DNA from 3 places in the Pseudoalteromonas sp. GABNS16E genome. Region 1 is predicted to be linked to each of the others. Evidence: predicted binding sites of a transcription regulator. Region 1 holds the regulator's gene; each other region holds the start of a gene.
The links. The regulator sigma-54, encoded in region 1, starts transcription at its own class of promoters, with help from an activator protein. The targets are predictions, from matches to a motif close to GTTGGCACGNNNNTNGNNT.

Region 1 (7,534 bases):
GTCGGCATGGTTTTATTACCTGTTAGCTCACACTTTTTAGTTGGTTCAGCAGTCGATATTGCTAAATACTTTGGTTTAAGCGACTTAGTAATTGGCTTAACCATTATCGCTATTGGCACAAGCTTGCCTGAACTTGCAGCTTCTGTAGCGGGTGTACTTAAAAACGAAGATGATTTAGCCCTCGGTAATATTGTGGGCTCAAATATATTTAATATTTTAGCGGTATTACCGCTTGCAGGTATTATTAACCCATCAGTGGTTGACCCGTCACTTGCAAACCGCGACATACTTATTATGTTAGGTGCTACGCTTGCGCTTATTATTATGTCATTGAACTTTAGAGGTTCTCAGCGTATCAATAGAGTAGAAGGTGGCCTATTACTCATCGCATTTTTGGCGTACCAAGGTTATATTTTTAGTCAAGTAGGGTAACAATGGCACAACTAAATTTTATAGAGCAAGGTTTACGCGTATTAAACATTGAACGCCAAGCGCTTGCTGATATTACGCAATACGTTGACGAAAACTTTCATAGTGCGTGTCAGCTCATGTTTGATTGCCAAGGCCGGATTATTGTTATTGGCATGGGTAAATCAGGCCATATTGGTAATAAAATTGCTGCTACCCTTGCAAGTACAGGCAGCCCTGCTTTTTTTGTTCACCCAGGCGAAGCAAGCCATGGCGATTTAGGCATGATAACCAAAAATGACGTGGTTATGCTTATATCAAACTCGGGCGAAACCAGCGAAGTACTTAATATTATTCCGGTACTTAAACGTCTTGGTGCAAAAATAATATCGATGACGGGCAACCCGCTCTCTACTATGGCAACACTTGCCGATGTGCACGTATGCATAAAAGTAGAACAAGAAGCCTGTTTATTAGGTTTAGCGCCTACTGCAAGCACCACTGCCACTTTAGCGATGGGTGATGCAATGGCGGTTGCGCTTTTAGAAGCACGCGGCTTTACCGCCGATGACTTTGCACTCTCTCACCCTGGCGGCAGTTTAGGTAAGCGATTGTTGCTCACTTTAAAAGATGTAATGCACAGCGGCACAAACACCCCTATTATAGGTGTAACGCAAACAATTAAAGACGCGTTAATAGAAATGTCAGCCAAAGGGCTGGGCATGACCGCTATTGTAGATAACAATCAACAGCTTGCCGGCCTTTTTACCGACGGTGACTTACGCCGTATTTTAGAGCAAAGAGTTGATATACATAGCACCGCTATTAGCCAGGTTATGACTAAGTCATGCACAACCGCCACGGCCGATATACTTGCAGCTGAAGCCCTAAACATAATGGAAAACAAACGTATTAATGGTTTAATTGTGGTCAATGATAAAAACCAGCCAATAGGCGCCTTAAATATGCAAGACCTCTTAAAAGCAGGAGTATTATAAATGCAATTTGAAGATCTCTATCAACCGCTAAGCGATGATGCCAAAGCACGCGCCAAAAAAGTAAAACTACTCATATGCGACATTGATGGTGTATTTTCTGATGGCCGAATTTACCTCGGTAACCAAGGCGAAGAATTAAAAGCATTTAATACAAAAGATGGTTTTGGCATTAAAGCGCTGATCAATAGCGGTTTTGAAGTTGCGGTCATTACGGGGCGTCACTCAGAAATAGTACAAACTCGCATGAGCAGCTTAACCGTGCAGCACATTTATCAAGGCCAAGAAGACAAACTTATTGCTTATCAAGAACTCAAAAACACTTTAAAGTTAACTGATGAACAAATAGCCTATATTGGTGACGATGGCCCTGACATGCCAGTAATGGAGCGCGTTGGCTTTGCCGTTGCAGTAAACGATGCGCACCCGCTTATTAAGCGCTTATCGCATTACACTACGCAAATGCCTGGCGGCTTTGGCGCCGTTAGAGAGCTCACAGACTTACTTATGCTAGAGAATGGCATAGCGCTTACAACACAAGGCACCAGTTCATGAATGCAGCACGCGTTATACTCAGTGCGTTATTCATCGGCTGTATGGTTTGGCTTTGGTACCCTTATTTTACCCAAACCAATGTAGCGCCAGAGCAAGAACCTGAAGTAATTGCAAAGCCCGATTACACCGCTATAGAGCTTAAGCAAACAGCCTATGACGAGCAAGGTAAAATAAGCCATAAAGTCACAGCGGCTAAAATGGAGCTGTACCAACAGCTTGGTTTTACATTTTTTGAAAAACCTATTTTCACCTTGTATAACGAAAAACAAACATGGCGAATAAATGCAGACGAAGCAACGCTTTACGAAGATAAACAACTTATTTTAGAAGGTAATGTTGTTGCTAAAAATTTAGTTGATAACGCCATGATAGATAACATCAATGCCGATAACATCGAAGTCGACATTAAAGCGCTAACAATGCGCTCTGAGCAGCCAGTGGTTGTCACTGGGCCTAATTTAAAAATTGTCGGTAAAGGCCTTGAAGCCGATTTAAAAACCGAAGTAATAAAACTAATTAACCATACGCGAACAATATATTATGACCAATAAACTCACTAAAATACTTATTATCCCATCGCTAATGCTTGCATTTAGCGCCTCTGCTGCTGAGCCTGCGGCTCAACCGCCAGCAAATCAAATTTCTATTAGTGCAGACCGTCAAGAAGGCCAACTTAAAGAAAACGTAGGTATTTTTGAAAAGAACGTCGAAATTGTGCATGGTAATCGCAAAATTACAGCCGACCGACTCGAAGTACATAAACGTGAAGACTTAGGGGATAACAAACAACTCCTTATTGCCACTGGCAGCCCAGCCTACTTCGAAGAAAAACAAGACGATGGTACCGTAATGAGTGCCAGTGCAAACGAAGTACGTTACGACGTAGCAAAGCGATTTTTAACGCTTGTTGGCGATGCTGAAGTCGCGCAAGCCGGTCAAAAAATTAATGCTAAAAGTATTACCTACGATATGCAGCAGCAGCTTATTAGCGCAGAAAAAGACGAAAACTCTACGGATCGTGTCCACACAATTTTAGTGCCTGTTGAAGCAAAAATTAAAGAAAAAACAGGTAACGAAGGTCAACCATGAGCACCTTAAAAGCAGAACTATTAGCAAAAAGCTATAAAGGCCGCCAAGTTGTAAAAAATGTAGGCCTTGAAGTAGAAGCCGGCAGCATTGTTGGCTTATTGGGCCCTAATGGCGCAGGTAAAACCACCACCTTTTACATGATTGTAGGATTAGTACCTAGCGACAAAGGTAAAATTTCTATTGATGATAACGACATTACGTTATTACCTATGCACAGCCGCGCCCGCTTAGGCATTGGCTATTTGCCGCAAGAGTCATCAATATTTAGAAAGCTGACAGTTTATCAAAACTTAATGGCTATTTTAGAAACGCGTAAAGAGCTCAATAAAGCCGCACGAGAAGAAACGCTTAACAACTTACTTGATGAATTTAGTATTCAGCATATTCGCGATAGCCAAGGTATGGCGCTTTCTGGTGGTGAACGCCGCCGTGTAGAAATTGCCAGAGCACTGGCAGCGAACCCTAAATTTATTTTATTGGATGAGCCTTTTGCTGGTGTTGATCCGATTTCAGTGTTAGATATAAAGAAAATAATAGAACATCTTAAAAACCGTGGCATTGGCGTATTAATTACCGATCACAATGTAAGAGAAACCCTTGATGTTTGTGAAAAAGCCTACATTGTTTCTCATGGGGAGCTAATTGCATCTGGCACCCCAGAACACGTATTAAATGACAAAACTGTACGCGATGTTTATTTAGGCGAGCAATTTAGGCTGTAACATTTAAGCCACACCTACAAGCATCTGCTAATATTAATTATAACAACATAAAAGGATTGTTAGAGATACATGAGGCAATCATTACAGCTGCGCATGGGCCAGCAACTTACAATGACTCCACAATTGCAACAAGCGATTCGCTTGCTGCAGCTCAGTACATTGGATCTCAAGCAAGAAATACAAGAAGCACTTGATAGCAACCCGCTATTAGAAGTAGAAGAGCAAGATTACACGGAAGAGTCGGCTGGAAAAAATGAACAAAAAGCAGATACGGATGATGTAACCGTAAGCGCATCGGCTGACGATACAACCAGCGAGTACGAGCAAGACAGTGGCGAAGCTTTAAATAAAGACACCGTTAGCGATGATATGGCAATGGATGTAACTTGGGATGAGTACATGAGCGCAGCCCCTGCTGCATCCTCAGGCCCAATGCCGGAAGATGAGTCTATTTATCAAGGTGCCTCTACTGAAACGCTACATGAGTATTTAATGTGGCAGCTTCAGCTTACTCCTTTTAGCCCAACTGATGAAGCCATTGCTATTGCCATTGTAGAAGCTGTAGATGACTCGGGTATTTTAACGCTAAGTTGTGAAGAGATTTTAGAGAGCTTTAACCAAGAAAACGATGACGAAGTTGAAGTTGAACTTGATGAAATAGAAGCCGTTTTAAAGCGTATTCAGTTATTTGACCCTGTAGGTATAGCCGCGCGCAGTTTACAAGAGTGCTTGTGCATTCAGCTAAACCAGTTTGATAAAGACACCCCTTTTATAGAACAAACTAAAATGATCTTAACCGATCACATTGATCTATTAGCGGCACGCGACTATCGTACATTAATGAAAAAGACTAAGCTTAAAGAAGACGAGCTTAAAGAGGTCATGACCCTAATACATACCCTCAACCCAAAACCTGCAGATACAATAGTAAGGGAAGAGTCGGAGTATGTAATACCAGATGTGTCGGTTAAAAAAATAAAAGGCCGCTGGGTGGTAGAGCTAAATCCAGATAGCATGCCAAAAATACGCGTAAATAGTCAGTACGCGGCTATGTCACGTACCGTAAAATCAAGTGGTGATAGCCAATTTATTCGCTCTCACTTACAAGAAGCTAAATGGTTTATAAAAAGCCTTGAAAGCAGAAACGACACGCTGCTTAAGGTAACTAACTGTATTGTAAAACAGCAACAGGCATTTTTTGAACATGGCCCCGAAGCCATGAAGCCAATGGTTTTAAACGATGTTGCTGAAATGGTAGAAATGCATGAATCGACAATTTCGCGTGTTACTACGCAAAAATATATGCATACGCCACGTGGTATTTTTGAGCTTAAGTATTTTTTCTCAAGCCACGTAAGCACTGAAAACGGCGGCGAGTGTTCATCAACCGCAATACGTGCCCTAATTAAAAAGCTAATTGCCGCGGAAAACTCAGCTAAACCATTGAGTGATAGTAAAATTGCGGATATATTGGCAGAGCAAGGAATTAAAGTAGCTAGACGCACAATAGCAAAATACCGTGAATCGCTAGCTATTCCACCGTCAAATCAGAGAAAGAGTTTGATATAAGACGTAAAAAACAAAGAGGAAATGCTTATGCAACTAAACCTAACTGGTCGTCACGTAGAAGTAACTGATTCACTTAGAGACTATGTAAATAATAAATTTGCAAAGCTAGAAAGGCACTCAGATCATATTAGCAATGTGCATGTCATTCTCGATGTAGAAAAACTCAACCAAAAAGCAGAAGCGACTATTCATGTAAGTGGCGCAGATTTATTTGCCTCAACAGAGCACCAAGATATGTATGCCGCTATAGACTCGTTGATTGACAAGCTCGATCGTCAAGTCATAAAACATAAAGAGAAGCTTGCTAGACACTAATATTATGAAATTAAGTACATTAGTATGCCAGGACTGCAGCAAAGCTGCGGTCCTTTTTAGTAGTAAAAAAAGAATTTTAGAGTTTATCAGTGAGCTTGCTCATGAAAAGCTCCCCTACTTACCACAACAAGATATTCTTAATGCGCTGGCAAGTAGAGAAAAGCTAGGCAGTACTGGCATTGGCCGGGGTATCGCCATTCCTCATGGCAGAATGGGTGGCGTAGAAGAGCCGCTGGCTTTAGTACTTGTTAGCGACACGCCTGTTAACTTTGATGCTATTGATAACTGCCCTGTTGATATTTTTGTTGCACTCATCGTACCAGATGGCGATAACCAACAGCACCTAAAGACTCTGGCAACCATAGCTGATAAACTGAGCAACAAAGAATTTTGTAAACAGCTGCGTAGTGCTAAAACCGATGCAGAGCTGTATCAAGTAATTGTTGATCAATCGTAGTAAATACTAAGGGCTATAAATGGAGTTAATTATCATAAGCGGCCGTTCTGGTTCAGGTAAGTCGGTTGCTTTACGCGTGGTTGAAGATTTAGGCTATTATTGCGTAGATAATATTCCGGTCAACTTACTGCCCTCTTTAGTGCGAAGTGTTTCAGATAACTATGACAAAATAGCCGTTAGTATAGATGTTCGTAATATCCCCAAAGAACAAGACGAATTTAACGATATTCTCGAGTACCTTCCTGACTTTGCTAAACCCACACTGTTTTATTTAGATAGTGATGATCAAACACTGATCAAACGTTTTTCAGAAACACGCAGATTACACCCTTTATCCATCGATTCGCTGCCGCTTGATTTAGCAATAAAAAAAGAAAAAGAACTGCTTGATGTACTCGTAACGCGCGCTGACTTTATGCTAGATACCACCGATTTAAGTGTGCACCAATTAGCAGAGTCAATTCGCGAAAAAATACTGGGTAAAAAAGATAAGCAACTTATTGTAACGTTTGAATCGTTTGGCTTTAAACACGGCATACCTAAAGAAGCTGATTATGTTTTTGATGCTCGCTTTTTGCCAAACCCCCACTGGGAGCCTGAACTCAAACCGCTTACGGGCCTTGATCAACCAGTAAAAGATTTTTTGGCAAATCACAGCATAGTCCAAAAATTCACTTGGCAAATTCAGACCTTTGTACAAACTTGGTTGCCACACTTAGAGCGTAATAACCGTAGTTATCTCACTATTGCAATTGGCTGTACTGGTGGTCAACACCGCTCGGTTTATTTAGCGCAAGCCATTGGTGAGAGCTTTGCTATGACGCATCCGAATGTCAAAATTCGTCATCGTGAGCAAGAAAAGTAACCTTAAAATAATAACCTGTTCAGTTTAGGTATAGTAATTTATGCGCTGTGAAGACACATTTTTAATAAAAAATAAATTAGGCTTACACGCCAGAGCGGCAACGGTCCTTGCGCAATTAGCTGTGCAGTTTGATGCTAAAATCACCTTACACCAAGATGATAAAGAAGCCGCAGGCGACAGCGTATTAGCTTTAATGCTACTTGAAAGCAGTAAAGGTAAAGAAGTTAAAGTAGTCTGTGAAGGCCCTGATTCAGAGCAAGCTTTGCATGCGGTTGGGCAATTAATTGCACAACGATTTAACGAACAAGAATAATTTAAAGCACCATAGCCTTATAAGTTAAAGACTTATCTGGCCAAATTATAAAGATTTAGTAAATTAGGGTATTCCGACTCGCCTAATTTAGTGCTTTAATTTAGGGTAATAAAGCCATGCCCCTGCTAAATTTGGTTACTTAATTTTAAACACTAATTTAGCCCCAGCATTGGGTTTAGCACAAAAAATAAAGAAAATGACAGTGGGCAACACCACCTACTAAACACCTTTCCATTACACAAAAAT
Region 2 (7,534 bases), on a different contig from region 1:
AAGTATGGGAAAGTGGCATCCATCATGCTCGCATCAACTGGAGCACCATCAGTGAATGGCACTGTACCTACATCAGCATCCTCTGGTGTACATAGACCTAAGTCGGTGTCTTCACCATTTACAGGAATAGGATGACATAAACGCCCCATTACCACGCGAAGTGCAATATCAACGACATCGTCACCTGGACGGCGCCCGTTTGGAAAACCTGCTAAATCATCACCGGCTACACCAAATGCAGACTGATCAGTTTGTGCTGTGGCTGCAATTGCAGTATTTAAACGTAGCATTTCTGATGGCGTTACGGTGGCTTGTTGGTTTACCCCTGCAAAACCAGTTAAAAATGCGGTGATTAAATCAGTACGTGGAAAGTTAGTTGGAGCAAGAGTTTCTAAATTAGCGCCAAGTGTGGTATTTACTGCATCTTTAAATAAAATATTTAACAGCTCTGGTAAAGACGGGTGCGAAACGTAATCTAAAAACTGTGCATCGTCTTTAGGGTGAGCCGTTGAGAAGGTATCTTTGTCTTTAATACCAATAACTAGCTCATTAACTAATGGATTACCTAAGCGTGAAACCTGTGTTAATGCACCGCCATTTACCGCGTTATCTGCAAATTTAGCGTTAGGGTTTAAAATGCGTGCTTGAGGTAGGCTCGCTGTTGTCCATGAACCAATTACGCCGTTGCCTTCACCTACAATACAGCTTTTAGGCATTTCAACTGCAATTGAGGTAACGTTTTTATCTACGAGGTCGTCATTCTCACTGCTTTGTGTAATCCCTCCAGGGAAACCACCGCCATCCCCAGCACCTGGCGCACTATCACCTTCAACGGGAACGTAATTTACTAAATCGAATGTTTTACCTAAGTTAACGACAAATGGGTCTTTGCGCTGACCAACAAATACTTTGGCCATACTGTCACAGCCTGGTACCGAAACTTGATAAACAAACTGATCTGCATAGGTTTGGTAATCAGCCATTGAACCAAATGTTTTGTCACCAATATAATCAAGCGGTTTATTAAACGTGGTTGAACTGGTGGTGGTATTACTTAATGCTGTACTGGTCCCCGTGCGTTGTGGACCGCTTATCATGCTGAGTGTGTATGACTCGCTAAAATTAGCGGCGCTATCATCACCTGCTGCTACACCACCAACGTTTTAAGAGGTACAGATACAGTACGCTGATTATCTTCTGGGCCAACGGTTAATTGCACGCCTTGATTATCGTTTGGCAGCATACTGGTAAAATTAAAAGCAAAGGTAATATCCTCAACTGCATCACCGTCGTTATCAATATGAATACTGTAGGTTGCATCTGGGTCCATAGCAAAGTAGTTAGGGCCGCCGTAGGCATCTTGTAGAGGAATATAGTTGGCAATAAATGTAACGTAGTCGTCTCTGCCTGCTTCATAACTATTAAATACGTAAAAGTCGGTAGAGTCTAAGGTTGGAAAGCGGCTAATGTTCGGCGCTTCACGATGACTTGATGCCTCGCTAGAGGTGCTTACTAAGGTACTGCATACTACTACTGCGAGTATAGATGGAGTTAAAGCTTTCATGACTTTTTCCTTTAGTTTTGATTGGAGTCATAACTAATAACGAAGCAAAAAGCACAATGGATGCAAAAAAGTTAAATATTTTTTTATTATTGTTAATAAAGGGGTGTTTAACGTTCAAGATTAAATTTTCAGCAGGCTGTTTTGCATTTAGATAAGGAAGTGATAAGAGAGTGATAAAGAGGCTGAAGCGGTTTGGTTTTATACTTATTACAGGGGGTGTATGCAATTAAAATAACGCAGCAGGTATTGAGCACACAATATGATAAGCATCGCAGTGCGATTAAGCCTACTTTAGTTTAATCAAATATTAATTGTTAAAGGGCGCTAGACCCCAAGGTAAATAAAAAGGTTGGCCAAACAAAGTTTGACCAACCAGTCGCGTTTATTTAGTTATAAAATAACTAAATCTGTCGTGTACAGTACTTGTGTTGGTAGGCCGTTTGGCGAGCCACCTAAAGGCTCTAAGCTAACAGCGAGTAGGGCAATATCTTGCGCCTTAAAGCGCGTGCCTTTGAGTAACTGTTTTTCACCGTTTTTAGGCAGTAGACCCAACGAAATTGGCGTGTCTTGCCCTTTTAAAATCATCCACAGCTCGTAGTCTTTATCGGTTTGCGCAACGAGTTTATCACTGGCTTTAACCGATAATGTTTGCTCATCTACGTTAATAAACCACAGTGATTGCTTATCTTGGTTTTGTACTAAAGCAATTGGTTGGCTGTATTGGGGCTGAGTTGTGGGCTGAATAACCAAAAATGCTAAGATAATACAGGCAGCTGTAGCTATAAATGACCAATTGCGCCACAACGATGTAGCTGGTTTGATCACCGTTTTAACGGGTTGGTTGGTGTGTTCTAATGTATTTAAAATATTCTTCCACACTTGCGCGCTGGGTGTTTGAGGCGTAATTGCACTGGCTAAATCATTTAAATTTTGCTCCCACATTATAGTGGCTTCTCGGGCTTGCGGTAAGCTGAGCATTAAGCGTTGAAAACGTTTTCGTGCCAGGCCTTTTAAAGTACCTAATACTTACTGCCCTGCTAAAGCATCAAGTAATTCTGGTTTATTATAATTCATAATGTTAAACACCTCTGCAACTGCTGCAAACCACGCCTGATCCAGCTTTTAACTGTGCCTAAGGGCGTTTCTATGTGATTGACTAACTCACCATGGCTTAGCCCTTTGTAATAGGCTAAATGAATGGCTTGTTTTTGTTGGGGATCAAGTTGCTCAATACAATTAACAAGTTTGGTTTGTTCGTCGTAACTAACATCGACTGCTTGTTCGTCGTATTCATCGTCACCCATTGCCTGCTCTTTTCTGACCTTGTGATAACGCAATGCATCTAAGCTGCGGTATCTCACAATGCTTATCATCCAGCTAATAACTGTGCCTTTAGATGAATTGTACTCTGACGCGTTATGCCAAATTTTTATAAATGCCTCTTGCAGTACTTCTTCTGCGTGCGCGCGGTTTGACAGCATATTTAAACTAATCGCAAAAAGCTTTGCGCTTGTTTGCTGATACAAATCAGCAAACGCGGCTTTGTTACCCTGTGCTGTTTTACACAAAAGGGGAAGTAAATTGTCGTTTTCCATAAGGTTCCTGTTGTTTTTATTATTACCGAGGTGTGTTGAACTTCGTGAATTAAAAATTGTTTTATTTAAGCGCAACCTAATCTCTTTGAAATAGAGATTAAACAGGCTGTTATAAATTTAACTAATAAAGATAAACACACTCTCAATAAACGTGTGAAAAGAGTGATTGGATGCAAAAACTTTTAAGCTGACATTTATATTAGCTGCTGTACACATTGAAACAAGTTTTAAATATAAACAGTTACCTTGGGTGGTGAGAAAAAATGACCGATTACTGTGTAAAAAGCGCCTAATATGCGAATACAGCTAAAGCTAGCTACTTTTATTTATTTTATATCAGTTACTTAGTGTTGTTTTTGTTCCTAAAAAATAACTTTTGTTGGCGTGTAAATTGCTACTACACTTATACACAGCTGTAAAAAAATGTGCCAAAACAGTAAAAATAAAGGAGAAAATATGTGGGCTGCAACGAGTTATTTAATTTTAGCGTTAATTTTTATATTTATAGGGTGGGAGGTTAACTCGGTATATTTTGCAGTGGTATTTTACTGGAGTGCATTGTCGTTAATTCTTGTCAGTGGTGCTTACATTTTTAATTTGGCGAAAATTTTTAGAAAGCGTGAAAATGGTGTCATCCCATTTTATATCCGCTGGGCATTTGTGCCTTTTTTACTGGGTGTTCAAATTTACAATGCGTATTCTCGCAAGCACGATAAAGTCCCTCCCATTCAAAAAATTAACGACCATTTATTTTTAGCATGCCGATTGTTCCCCTCTGATATTGATACGTTAAAAGAAAACGGCATAACGGCAATATTAGATGTAACGTGTGAGTTTGATGGCTTAGAATGGAGCTCTACACAAGAAAATATTAGCTATTTAAATATTCCGGTGCTTGATCATAGTGTGCCTACCCATTCGCAATTAAACCAAGCCATCAACTGGATACATCATCATATTAAAGAAGACCGCCGCGTGGTAGTTCACTGTGCACTGGGCAGAGGGCGTTCGGTATTTGTTATGGCAGCGTATTTACTGAGCCAAGATAAAAACGCCGATGTTCACCAAGTGCTCGCGCAAATAAAAGAAACCCGCGAAACCGCAAATCTTAATAAGCATCAGCTTCGTCATTTAGCAAAGCGACATAAAAAGGGCGAGCTAGTTATTAAAAACAAAGCCGTTATTATTGCAAACCCTGTGTCGGGTACCAAAATGTGGCAAGACAAAGAGCATTTAATAGTGGCTAGGTTGTCGGCGTATTATGATTTAGAAGTATTAACCACCACCAAAGAAATAGACGGTATTGAGCTTGCTAAACAAGCCATTAAAGATAAGCCAGATATAATAATTGCCTGTGGCGGCGATGGAACCGTGACAGAAGTAGCAAGTGTGTTGGTAAACACTCAGTGCAAGCTGGGTATTATCCCAATGGGCACAGCCAATGCATTAGCGCATGTGCTTATGGGGATTAGCTCTAAAATCATTCCTGTTGAGCAGGCCTGCGATCTTATTATTGATGGGCAAACCCAAACAATTGATACGGCCTATTGTAATGACGAGCTTATGCTGTTGTTAGCTGGGATTGGTTATGAGCAATCAATGGTAGAAAAAGCAGATAGAGACTCAAAAAACGAATCGGGTCAGCTTGCCTATTTAAGTGGTTTTTTTCAGGCATTTAGTGAGCAAAAAGCGCAAACCCTTTATGTCACCCTTGATGATAATCAAACGCAGGAGGTAAATACAAATAGCTTTATTGTGGCTAATGCTGCGCCATTTACTACGTTATTAGCTCAAGGAGGTGGTCAGCCCGATCACGAAGATGGCCTATTAGACATTAATTGGCTGCTACCTAGTGATGAAAACACCACTCGCGTGTTAAGCATTGCTGAACTTATGTTTAGTAGTATTACACAAACGCATTTAGCAATTAGCTCGCATCATACCAACGCTAAAAAAGTAACGATAACCGCAGACGAAGAAATTAAGTATGTACTCGATGGTGAAATAAAAACAGCGGATACGCTTACTATTACAGTTGACCCCGCCTCGTTAAAAGTAATTAGTAAGGAGCTATAAAATACAAAATGCACGTATTTAACGTGCATTTTTGTGTGTTACTTTTTAATGCTTGGCCAAACAAAACCACTGCTATCGCTTTGGCTGGCAGGCTTAGGGCGCTGAGCGCTTTTGGGTTTACGCAGCGGTTTGTTACTTAACGTATGTAAGTAGAGAGCTTCAACTTTATCGCGAGCCCAAGGGGTTTTACGTAAAAATTTTAAGCTTGATTTAATACTCGGTGAGTCGGTAAAACATTTAATGTTTACTTGCTCGCCCATGGCTTTAAACCCTAAGCGCTGCTCAAGCTCTACTAAAATTTGTTCTAACGTTACCCCATGAAGAGGATTTTTTGGTTGATTATCCATAGCCATACTACTTATTTAAACTGTGCGCATTGTAGCGTAAATCCTCTTTTAGCGCTAATTGACCGTAATGGTTTTAGGCTTTGTGGGATAAACAATATTGCCTTTTTTATCTAATTTTAGCCAAATTAGCTCGCTGTTATTATGCTGCGGGTTATTAGCTGCGCACACTAAGGTAAAAGAATGTACTTGCACCAGCGCGCCTTCACTATAACGTTTGTTGTCGTACCAACAAATATCACCATTATTAATAATCTCATTAGCGTCAATAATAGAATGCGTTTTGACTGTTTTTGCATAACTGCTAGGGGCTAAAGTGAACGCAATTAAAAAAATAAATAAAACCATAATATGGCGCATGAGTAACCTCGAATTTTGATAGTTTAAAAATAGTACACACGATTAAAAAACATGCTAGGGTAAGTAATAGCGTTAAACAACACTGACTTAAACACACAATTATAAAAAGGTGAACACATGCAATTTAATCAAACAATGATAGATGAATTTACGTTATTAGCTAAATTTCCACGTGAGAGCAAAATGCAAGGGATTAAGTTACATTCGGATGCTGAACCAAATTTATTAAGCGCGGCACAAAGGTTGTTTGATAAAGGCGTGATAGACAGCCCAGATGGCGGCTATTTAACCGAACTGGGCCTTGATTTAATAGAGCACGTGAGTGTTATTCACTGCGCATTAAAAAGTTAAACTGCATCGCGCTGATTTTGCGGCGCGGCGTCACTAAAAGCGGGTAATGCATTACAACGTGCATAAATGGCTGCAATTTTTGGATACGCAGCCATATCTACATTAAAACGCAATGCATTAAATACCTGTGGCACTAAGCATATATCAGCGAGAGTGGGTGTATTGCCTACGCAAAACTCATTGTTTTCACTTAGCATCAATTCAATTTTTTCAAATCCAAGCTCTACCCAATGCCTATACCAGGCGGCTTTAGCTTGCTCGTCTACGCCCAATTCGTTGCTTAAATACTTGAGCACTCGTAAATTATTTACTGGATGAATATCACATGCCACTGCATAGCTAATATTACGAATTTGCGCTTTTTGCCATGCAGTGCCATAAATTAACGGCGTTTGCGGATAGCTTTCATCTAACCACTCTAAAATAGCCAGTGATTGCGCTAATACGCCTTCGTCCGTTTCAAGAGCAGGAAGTAAACCTTGCACATTTTTATCTAAGTAAGGCTGAGCTAGCTGTTCAGATTTAAGTAAATTAACGAATTGCATATCATGCTCAATGCCTTTTAAATTAAGTGCTATGCGTACACGGTATGCGGCAGATGAGCGAAAGTAGCTGTATAGTTTCATTGTTATTATTCCTCGCCTGTAAAATGTTTTGTGATACTACGCCAGCACTGAGTGTAATTAGTTTGGCGCTCTTTTCCTTCAAGGGCATATTTAGTGGGCGATATTATGTAACGAGACTCGAACATAAAGGCCAACGTGTTCTCGTATTTTTGCGGTGCAAGCTCAGCGTTAGATGCTTTTTCGAATACCTCGGCTTCAGGCCCATGCGGCGACATGCAATTATGCAAACTAGCGCCTCCTGGTACAAACCCGTGCTCTTTTGCATCGTAAACCCCTTCTATTAAGCCCATAAACTCACTCATAATATTGCGATGATAGTAAGGAGGTCTAAATGTATTCTCTGCCACCATCCAACGCGGTGGAAAAATTACAAAATCTACATTTGCCATGCCTTCAGTGGCTGAAGGGGAGGTAAGTACAGTAAATATAGAAGGATCTGGGTGGTCAAAACTCACGGTATTAATAACATTAAAACGCGCTAAGTCGTATTTGTACGGTGCGCTGTTACCGGTCCAAGCAACTACATCAAAAGGCGAGTGTGTGATAGGGCAACTAAATAAATGACCGTTAAATTTAGTGACTAATTCAAAGCTACCTTCTTTATCTTCAAATGCAGCG
Region 3 (7,534 bases), on a different contig from region 1:
GAAGTTTGATATTATTTTTTGCCGCAATGTTCTTATATATTTTTCACCAGAGGTTAAAGCAAAAATAATTGGTCAGTTTGCCCAAGCACTCAACCCAAAAGGGTATTTATTTTTAGGTGCGTCGGAGTCGATGACGGGCTTAAGTAATGAGTTTGATATGGTTCGTTGTAACCCTGGAATCATCTACCAAAAAAAATAACCCTATCACTTTGTTATTAAAAACGACGTTCTTAGCGTCGTTTTTTTATTTAATAACAACCCCCTATAAAAAAATAACGTAACTAAAAACTACTGGCTTATAAATTGCTTTAACTTAAGCAAGTCAATTTTTTGGAGAACGTTATGGCTATCAGTTTTGATAAAGCATTAGGTGTGCACCCGCATGCAATGTTGATCCGCTCACAGCGGGCAGAAGTACTTGCCACAAATATAGCGAATGCTGATACGCCTGGCTATAAAGCAAAAGATATCGACTTTGCCTCAGCATTAAAAGCGGCAAAGTCAACTCAGCAAAGCGGCAATAGCATGGTTACTACCAATGAAAAACACATAGCTGGCGGTACTCGAAGTGTAGGTGGTTCTGAATTATTTCGCACTCCAAATCAAGGAGATACAGGCGATGGTAACTCAGTTGATATACAGGTGGAACGAAACTTGTATACACAGAATGCGATGGAGTATCAGGCAAGCCTGCAATTTTTAAGTAGTAAATTTAAGGGCCTGAATAAAGCGCTCGGTAGTCAAGGATAATAATTATGAGTTTATATAACGTTTTTGATATTTCAGGCAGTGGTATGAGTGCACAAAATGTTCGCTTAAATACCACCGCGAGTAATATTTCGAATGCTAATACAATTAGTTCATCCCAAGACAAAACTTACCGAGCACGCCAACCTGTATTTGCTGCCGAGCTGACGAAAGCGTCTGCCTCAGCCAGTAACCCTCAGGGCTCCGCTGTTGGTGTTAAAGTGCTGGGAATTGTTGAGAGTAACAAACCACTACAAATTGAATATAACCCTAATCACCCAAGTGCGGATGAAAATGGCTATATCTATAAACCCAACGTTAATGTTGTTGAGGAGATGGCAAATATGATCTCTGCTTCTCGCTCTTATCAAACAAACGTGCAAGTTGCCGATGCAGCTAAGCAAATGTTAAGCAAAACGCTGTTACTTGGGCAGCGATAACCGAGGGTAGGTTATGAGTAACGATATTAGTAGCAGTTCAACTTATTTGGACTCACTACGCTGGCAAGAACAACAAGTTGCTACCAGCGATGGAGAGAGTGATGCGTTAACACAAGAAGATTTTTTCTCGTTGCTAACTCAGCAGCTATCGTATCAAGATCCGAGTAATCCGGCTGATAACGATCAGATGATTGCGCAAATGACTAATTTTACCATGGCGCAAGGCATCACAGATTTAAACACAAATTTTGAGTCACTAGCCTCATCAATGACCTCAAATTCTGCCTTACAAGCATCAACGCTGGTTGGTAAGCAAGCGCTTTTAGAGTCTAATACGCTTGAGCTTGGCGAAAGCGGAGAGGCAAAAGGGTCTGCGGTTGCTGAAGAAGCCGTTGATAATTTAACAATTAAAGTCACAGATGCTTCTGGGCAACTGGTTAGAACTATCGATATGGGTTCGCAAGCAGCGGGTGCAGTGCGCTTTAGCTGGGATGGTAATAATGAATCTGGTGAGCGCCTACCAGAGGGTGAATACACTATTACTGCAGAGGGCAGTACCAACGGCGAGTTTTCAAGCTTACCGGTGGCAACATTCAAAAACATTGAAAGCGTTAATATCAATGGCTCTAGTGGCATTATTATTAACACTAAAGAGGGTGCGGTTAGGTTGACAGATGTCGCAGAGATCGCATAACCAATTAAAAAATATTTCGCCTGCTAGCAGGCTATTAGATTAAAAGTTAGAGGTGAATTATGAGCTTTAATATCGCACTTACAGGCCTAGCTGCCGCTCAAAAAGATTTAGACGTAACAGCAAATAATATTGCTAATGTAAACACCACCGGTTTTAAAGAATCACGAGCTGAGTTCGTCGATGTGTATGCATCTTCTGTGTTCAGTTCTGGTAAAACTAAAAACGGTGATGGTGTTCAGACAGCTATGGTTGCACAGCAGTTTCATCAGGGGTCGTTGCAGTTCACCAACAACTCGTTGGATTTAGCTATTACGGGTGAAGGTTATTTTGCGATGAGTGAAGACCTTGGCTCTCAAGATTTTTCTTATACCCGTGCTGGCGCATTTAAGCTAAATCAAGACAATTTTGTAGTCGATGCAAAAGGTAATTTCTTACAAAGCTTTCCTGTTGATGAAGCTACAGGAGATACTACTTCAGTGAGCCTAAGCACATCATCACCTTTACAAATACCTGACTCGTCAGGTTCTCCAAGAGCTACTAGTCAAGTATATTCATCATTCAATCTAGATTCTCGAAGTACTCAGCCTTCAGTTACTCCTTTTGATTCAAATACTAGTGCCTCCTATAATAGCTCGACATCCACCACTGTGTATGATTCATTAGGTGAGCCACATGTTTTACAGCTGTTTTTTGTAAAGCAAGACCCAGTAACAGCACCGAACCAATGGCAAGTTTACGGGACCTTAGACGGGAAAAACTTTGGCACAGATGGAACTGAAACCGCCGCCGGTTCACATACTCCAATAGATACTTTTGAATTTACATCTGCAGGTTTGCCTAATGTAGCGTCACCGGCTACAACTTTTTCTGATATAGACTTATCGTCAAATGCTACTACAGGTTTGACTTCACTTTTAACTAATGGTGCAAGTTTTCCCGATGATGTATCAGTAAGTTGGCGTGATGAAGCTGGCACTAATAACAAAGTTCCAACACAGTATGCAAGTAACTTTGAAGTAAAAGCACTTGAGCAAGATGGCGCTACCGTTGGTCGTTTAGCGGGTATTGATATTGGAACAGATGGAAAAGTAGTAGCATCATATAGTAATGGTGATTCAACCTTCTTAGGCCAAGTTGCTATGGTGCGTTTTTCAAACTCACAGGGTTTACAGCAGGTTGGAGATACAGCCTGGAAGAAAAGTTTGACATCAGGGGAGCCTATAGCAGGAGAACCAGGTTCAGGCACATTGGGTAGTATTAATTCATCCGCGCTTGAGCAATCTAATACCAACTTAACAAACGAATTAGTTGATTTGATTACCGCTCAACGTAACTACCAAGCGAACTCAAGAGCGCTTGAAGTTAACTCAACAATTCAGCAAAGTATTTTGCAGATTCGATAAGTTAACCTTATTTTTGGTTAAGATTTTAAGGCTGCATTTTTGCAGCCTTTTTTGCAGCCTTTTTTGTAGCTATGTCGCTAAAACTAGTCGAGCTGAACCGTTCAATACCTTCCTTATATTGCGTCAAATTTAACCTGGCATCTATTTTGCATTTGTCAACTCAGAGATTTTTTATGTGAGTCGATGTTATGGACAAAATGGTCTACATTGCAGCCTCTGGCGCTAAGCAAAGCCTACAAGGGCTTGCACTTAAAGCCAATAATTTGGCAAACGCAAACACCACAGGCTTTAAAGCCGACTTTGCGCAAGCGCGCTCTATGCAAGCATTTGGCGAGGGCTTGCCATCGCGCGTGTTTTCAATGCAAGAGCGACCAGGTTCTAACATGACCTCTGGCGGCATAATCGAAACAGGGCGAGATTTAGATATTGCCATGAGCGATAACGCCTGGCTTGCGGTTCAGGATGACTCAGGAAACGAAGCCTATACAAAAGTAGGCACGCTAAACATTACTGCGCAAGGTATGTTGGTAACAAGTCATGGTCGTCAAGTTATTGGCGAAGGTGGCCCCGTAATTTTACCGGTTCCTATTGAAAAAATAAGTTTTAGTGAAGATGGTGCCATACAGGTTCGCCCGCAAGGCGCGCCTGCAAATTTTTTAGAAGAAGTAGACACGCTGCGCGTTGTTGAAGGAAACAGCAGAGAGCTTGAAAAAGGCAACGATGGTTTATTTAGACCTGTACCTGGGCAAACCGTCGATACCTCTGCAAATGTAAAAGTGTTAAGTGGTGCACTGGAAATGTCTAACGTTAATCCAGTTCACGAAATGGTCGATATGATCAACCACCAACGTCAATTTGAGTTACAAGTAAAACTAATGAAAACAGCTGAAGAGATTGACGAACGTCAAGATCAGTTGATGCGCATAGTTTAACTTTAAAATGAGGGCATACTTATGAATCCTGCATTGTGGATAAGTAAAACAGGGCTAGACGCTCAACAAACTGATATTTCAGTTATTTCAAATAACCTGGCGAATGCCAGTACCGTAGGTTACAAAAAAAGCCGCGCTATTTTTGAAGATTTACTGTATCAAAACATCAACCAGCCTGGCGGGCGCTCATCACAAGATACCGAGCTGCCATCTGGCCTAATGCTCGGTGCGGGTGCAAAAGTGGTTGCTAACCAAAAAGAGTTTACGCAGGGCAATATGCTCACCACTGAAAACTCACTCGATTGGATGATTTCAGGCGAAGGCTTTTTTGAAGTGTTGCAACCCGATGGCAATATTGCGTATTCGCGTAATGGGCAATTTACTACCGATGAAGACGGCCGCATTGTTACCTCCGGTGCAGGTTTTGTTGTTCAGCCCGAAATGAATGTACCCGATGATGCGCAATCAATTACAGTCTCTCAAGATGGTGAGGTATCTGTACGCGTTGCAGGGCAAGCCGATAACGTGGTAATTGGCCAGCTAACAATTAGTGACTTTATTAATCCATCGGGTCTTGAGCCAATTGGTCAAAACCTTTACACCGAAACCGCTGTTAGTGGGGCGCCTGTTCAAGGTAATCCAGGCGTAGAAGGCTTAGGAACTATTATTCAAGGCTCGCTTGAAACATCAAACGTTAATGTAACGGAAGAATTGGTTAACCTTATCGAAACTCAACGTGTTTACGAAATGAACTCAAAAGTAATTTCGGCCGTTGACGAAATGATGAGCTACATCAATCAACAGTTATAACCGTGCACAAGGGGATAGTTATGCGTAATGTTATTTTATTTGCAGCAGGCACCTTATTTTTAAGTGGCTGTGTTTCTACGCAAAATAGTGAAGTGGTTCAAGATGACCCCTACTACGCACCCATGTACCCAGAGCCTGTAGCAGAGCCTGTTGTTGCAACGGGTTCGTTGTTTAACACCAATACATTTAATGATTTGTATTCAGACAAAAAAGCACTTAGAACCGGCGATATAATTACCGTTAAGCTTGAAGAGTCAACACAAGCTACAAAAGCCGCTAAAACCGAAACCGATAAAGAAACCGACGCCAGTTTGGACCCCATTATTGGATTAGGTGGCTTACCTGTAAATATAGGTGGTGACAGTATTCAGTTTGGTATTGGTAGTGATTCATCATTTACCGGTGACTCAAAATCAAATCAGTCAAACAGTTTAGTGGGTGATATTTCTGTAAATGTTATGCGTGTTTTACCCAATGGTAATTTAGTTATTCGTGGTGAAAAATGGCTAACACTTAACACTGGCGAAGAGTTTATTAGGCTCGAAGGGCTAGTTCGTCCGCAAGATGTTAGCGCCGATAACACGGTTGAGTCGAATAGAATTGCTAATGCCCGCATCCAGTATTCAGGTAAAGGGCAAACACAAGAGGCGCAAAGCCCAGGGTGGTTAACACGTTTCTTCAGTAGCTCGTTATTTCCGTTTTAGAGGGTAGTAGTATGAATAGCATTAAAGCGTTTATTTTGATCATACTGCTAGGCTGGCAATTTTCTGCCAGCGCGGAACGAATAAAAGATGTCTCTATGGTTGAAGGGGTCCGTGCCAACCAATTGGTAGGTTATGGTTTAGTGGTGGGGCTACCTGGTACAGGGGAGCAAAACTCTTACACGCAACAAAGTTTTAGGGGCATGTTAAACAGTTTTGGTATTACGCTGCCTTCAACACAAAGCCCTAAAATTAAAAACGTAGCAGCAGTGGCAGTTCATGCTGAGCTGCCGCCGTTCAGAAAGCCAGGGCAAACAATTGATATTACGGTTTCCTCTATTGGCAGTGCAGGGAGTTTACGTGGCGGCACCTTGCTTCAAACTTTTTTAAAAGGGGTTGATGGTAACGTATACGCCATAGCACAAGGCAGCTTAATAGTAGGGGGGTTAGGTGCACAAGGGCTTGATGGTAGCAAAGTAGTAATTAATACCCCAACCGTCGGCCGCGTACCAAATGGAGCCACTGTTGAACGCGAAGTTAAAAGCCCTTTTATGCAAGGCGACTACATTACTTTTAACTTAAACCGCCCAGACTTTACAACGGCAAAACGTTTAGAAGCAACAATTAACAATTTGGTAGGCCCTAATAGTGCACAAGCTATTGACGCTGCCTCAGTACGCGTTATTGCCCCGCGTGATGCATCGCAACGAGTGTCTTATTTATCAACGCTTGAAAACCTAGAGTTTAAACCTGCTGACACATCAGCCAAAATTATTGTTAATTCACGTACGGGAACGATTGTCATTGGCAAAAATGTGAAGCTACAGCCAGCGGCAATAACCCACGGCGGCCTGACAGTTACTATTGCTGAACAGCAAAATGTAACGCAGCCTAATCCGTTAGCTGAAGGCGAAACTGTTGTAACACAGCAAAGTATTATTGACGTTAACCAAGATGATTCTCGTGCGTTTGTATTTAACCCAGGCGTCAGCTTAGATGACTTAGTGCGTGCTATAAATGAAGTAGGCGCAGCACCTGGAGACCTAATGGCTATTTTAGAAGCGCTTAAAGAAGCGGGTGCAATTAACGGACAGCTTGTTGTTATTTAATTGTTTTTTATAATATTTACCCTTCTAAATAAAGCTTAAGTACTCAAAAGGTACTTAAGCTTTTTACTGTTACCTTCCTTTGGCTCAATTTTTGCATTTCTTAAAGCATTATTCATTTTTGTGTCAAAAAGCTGATGGAAACAAATCACCTCGATAAGCAAAACTTTTTTGATTTAAGTAATCTTAATACTTTACGTCAAGACGCTTTAAACAGCGGTGATGCATCTACTGATGCCTCTAAAGCGGCGCTAAAAAAAGCAGCGGCACAATTTGAAGCTATTTTTACGCAGATGCTTCTAAAAGGTATGCGTAAAGCTAACGAAGCATTTGAAGATGAAGACAGCCCATTTAATTCTAGCGGCGTAAAGTTTTTTGAAGAAATGCACGATCAGCAGCTCTCTTCTGAGCTTTCATCAAATGGGTCTTTAGGCTTGGCTGATTTAATTGTGCAGCAGCTCTCTCCAGAGGCTGAAAACTTTATGCCTGGCTCAGTGTTAAGAACAACCAACGACTTTATCAGTGATAAACGCGCAGGCTCTGAACTACCCCACGAAGAACTGAATAATGTTGAGCAAGTAAATAAAGACGACTTAGCCCTCAGCAGCGAAGCAACAGACACTAAAACCCCAACACAGCCTGTACAGCAACCGACATTTAATAATGCTGGAGAGTTTGTGAGTGCAGTGTGGGAGCATGCC

Region 2: a site for sigma-54 is predicted at 3,538-3,556, ahead of PSI06_RS05340 (diacylglycerol kinase family protein). Genes of this name have one in related genera too.
Region 3: a site for sigma-54 is predicted at 3,418-3,436, ahead of PSI06_RS10255 (flagellar basal body rod protein FlgF). Genes of this name have one in related genera too.

Annotation. Positions count from the first base shown of each region.
Region 1 is NZ_JAQREZ010000016.1:22,297-29,830, forward strand. Features, by position in the region: gene PSI06_RS08745 (calcium/sodium antiporter) at 1-432, shown strand, start outside; gene PSI06_RS08750 (KpsF/GutQ family sugar-phosphate isomerase) at 435-1,406, shown strand; gene kdsC (3-deoxy-manno-octulosonate-8-phosphatase KdsC) at 1,407-1,958, shown strand; gene lptC (LPS export ABC transporter periplasmic protein LptC) at 1,955-2,509, shown strand; gene lptA (lipopolysaccharide transport periplasmic protein LptA) at 2,499-3,047, shown strand; gene lptB (LPS export ABC transporter ATP-binding protein) at 3,044-3,769, shown strand; gene PSI06_RS08775 (RNA polymerase factor sigma-54) at 3,839-5,338, shown strand; gene hpf (ribosome hibernation promoting factor) at 5,366-5,653, shown strand; gene PSI06_RS08785 (PTS sugar transporter subunit IIA) at 5,658-6,110, shown strand; gene rapZ (RNase adapter RapZ) at 6,130-6,975, shown strand; gene PSI06_RS08795 (HPr family phosphocarrier protein) at 7,016-7,288, shown strand.
Region 2 is NZ_JAQREZ010000008.1:51,821-59,354, forward strand. Features, by position in the region: partial or broken gene PSI06_RS05325 (DUF4331 domain-containing protein) at 1-1,564, opposite strand, end outside; partial or broken gene PSI06_RS05330 (anti-sigma factor) at 1,955-2,638, opposite strand; gene PSI06_RS05335 (sigma-70 family RNA polymerase sigma factor) at 2,635-3,159, opposite strand; gene PSI06_RS05340 (diacylglycerol kinase family protein) at 3,616-5,235, shown strand; gene PSI06_RS05345 (VF530 family DNA-binding protein) at 5,274-5,582, opposite strand; gene PSI06_RS05350 (DUF1496 domain-containing protein) at 5,637-5,939, opposite strand; gene PSI06_RS05355 (TIGR02647 family protein) at 6,057-6,290, shown strand; gene maiA (maleylacetoacetate isomerase) at 6,287-6,916, opposite strand; gene hmgA (homogentisate 1,2-dioxygenase) at 6,922-7,534, opposite strand, start outside.
Region 3 is NZ_JAQREZ010000021.1:4,775-12,308, forward strand. Features, by position in the region: gene PSI06_RS10230 (CheR family methyltransferase) at 1-199, shown strand, start outside; gene flgB (flagellar basal body rod protein FlgB) at 343-750, shown strand; gene flgC (flagellar basal body rod protein FlgC) at 756-1,187, shown strand; gene PSI06_RS10245 (flagellar hook assembly protein FlgD) at 1,201-1,881, shown strand; gene flgE (flagellar hook protein FlgE) at 1,941-3,284, shown strand; gene PSI06_RS10255 (flagellar basal body rod protein FlgF) at 3,473-4,216, shown strand; gene flgG (flagellar basal-body rod protein FlgG) at 4,238-5,026, shown strand; gene flgH (flagellar basal body L-ring protein FlgH) at 5,047-5,730, shown strand; gene PSI06_RS10270 (flagellar basal body P-ring protein FlgI) at 5,742-6,836, shown strand; gene flgJ (flagellar assembly peptidoglycan hydrolase FlgJ) at 6,971-7,534, shown strand, end outside.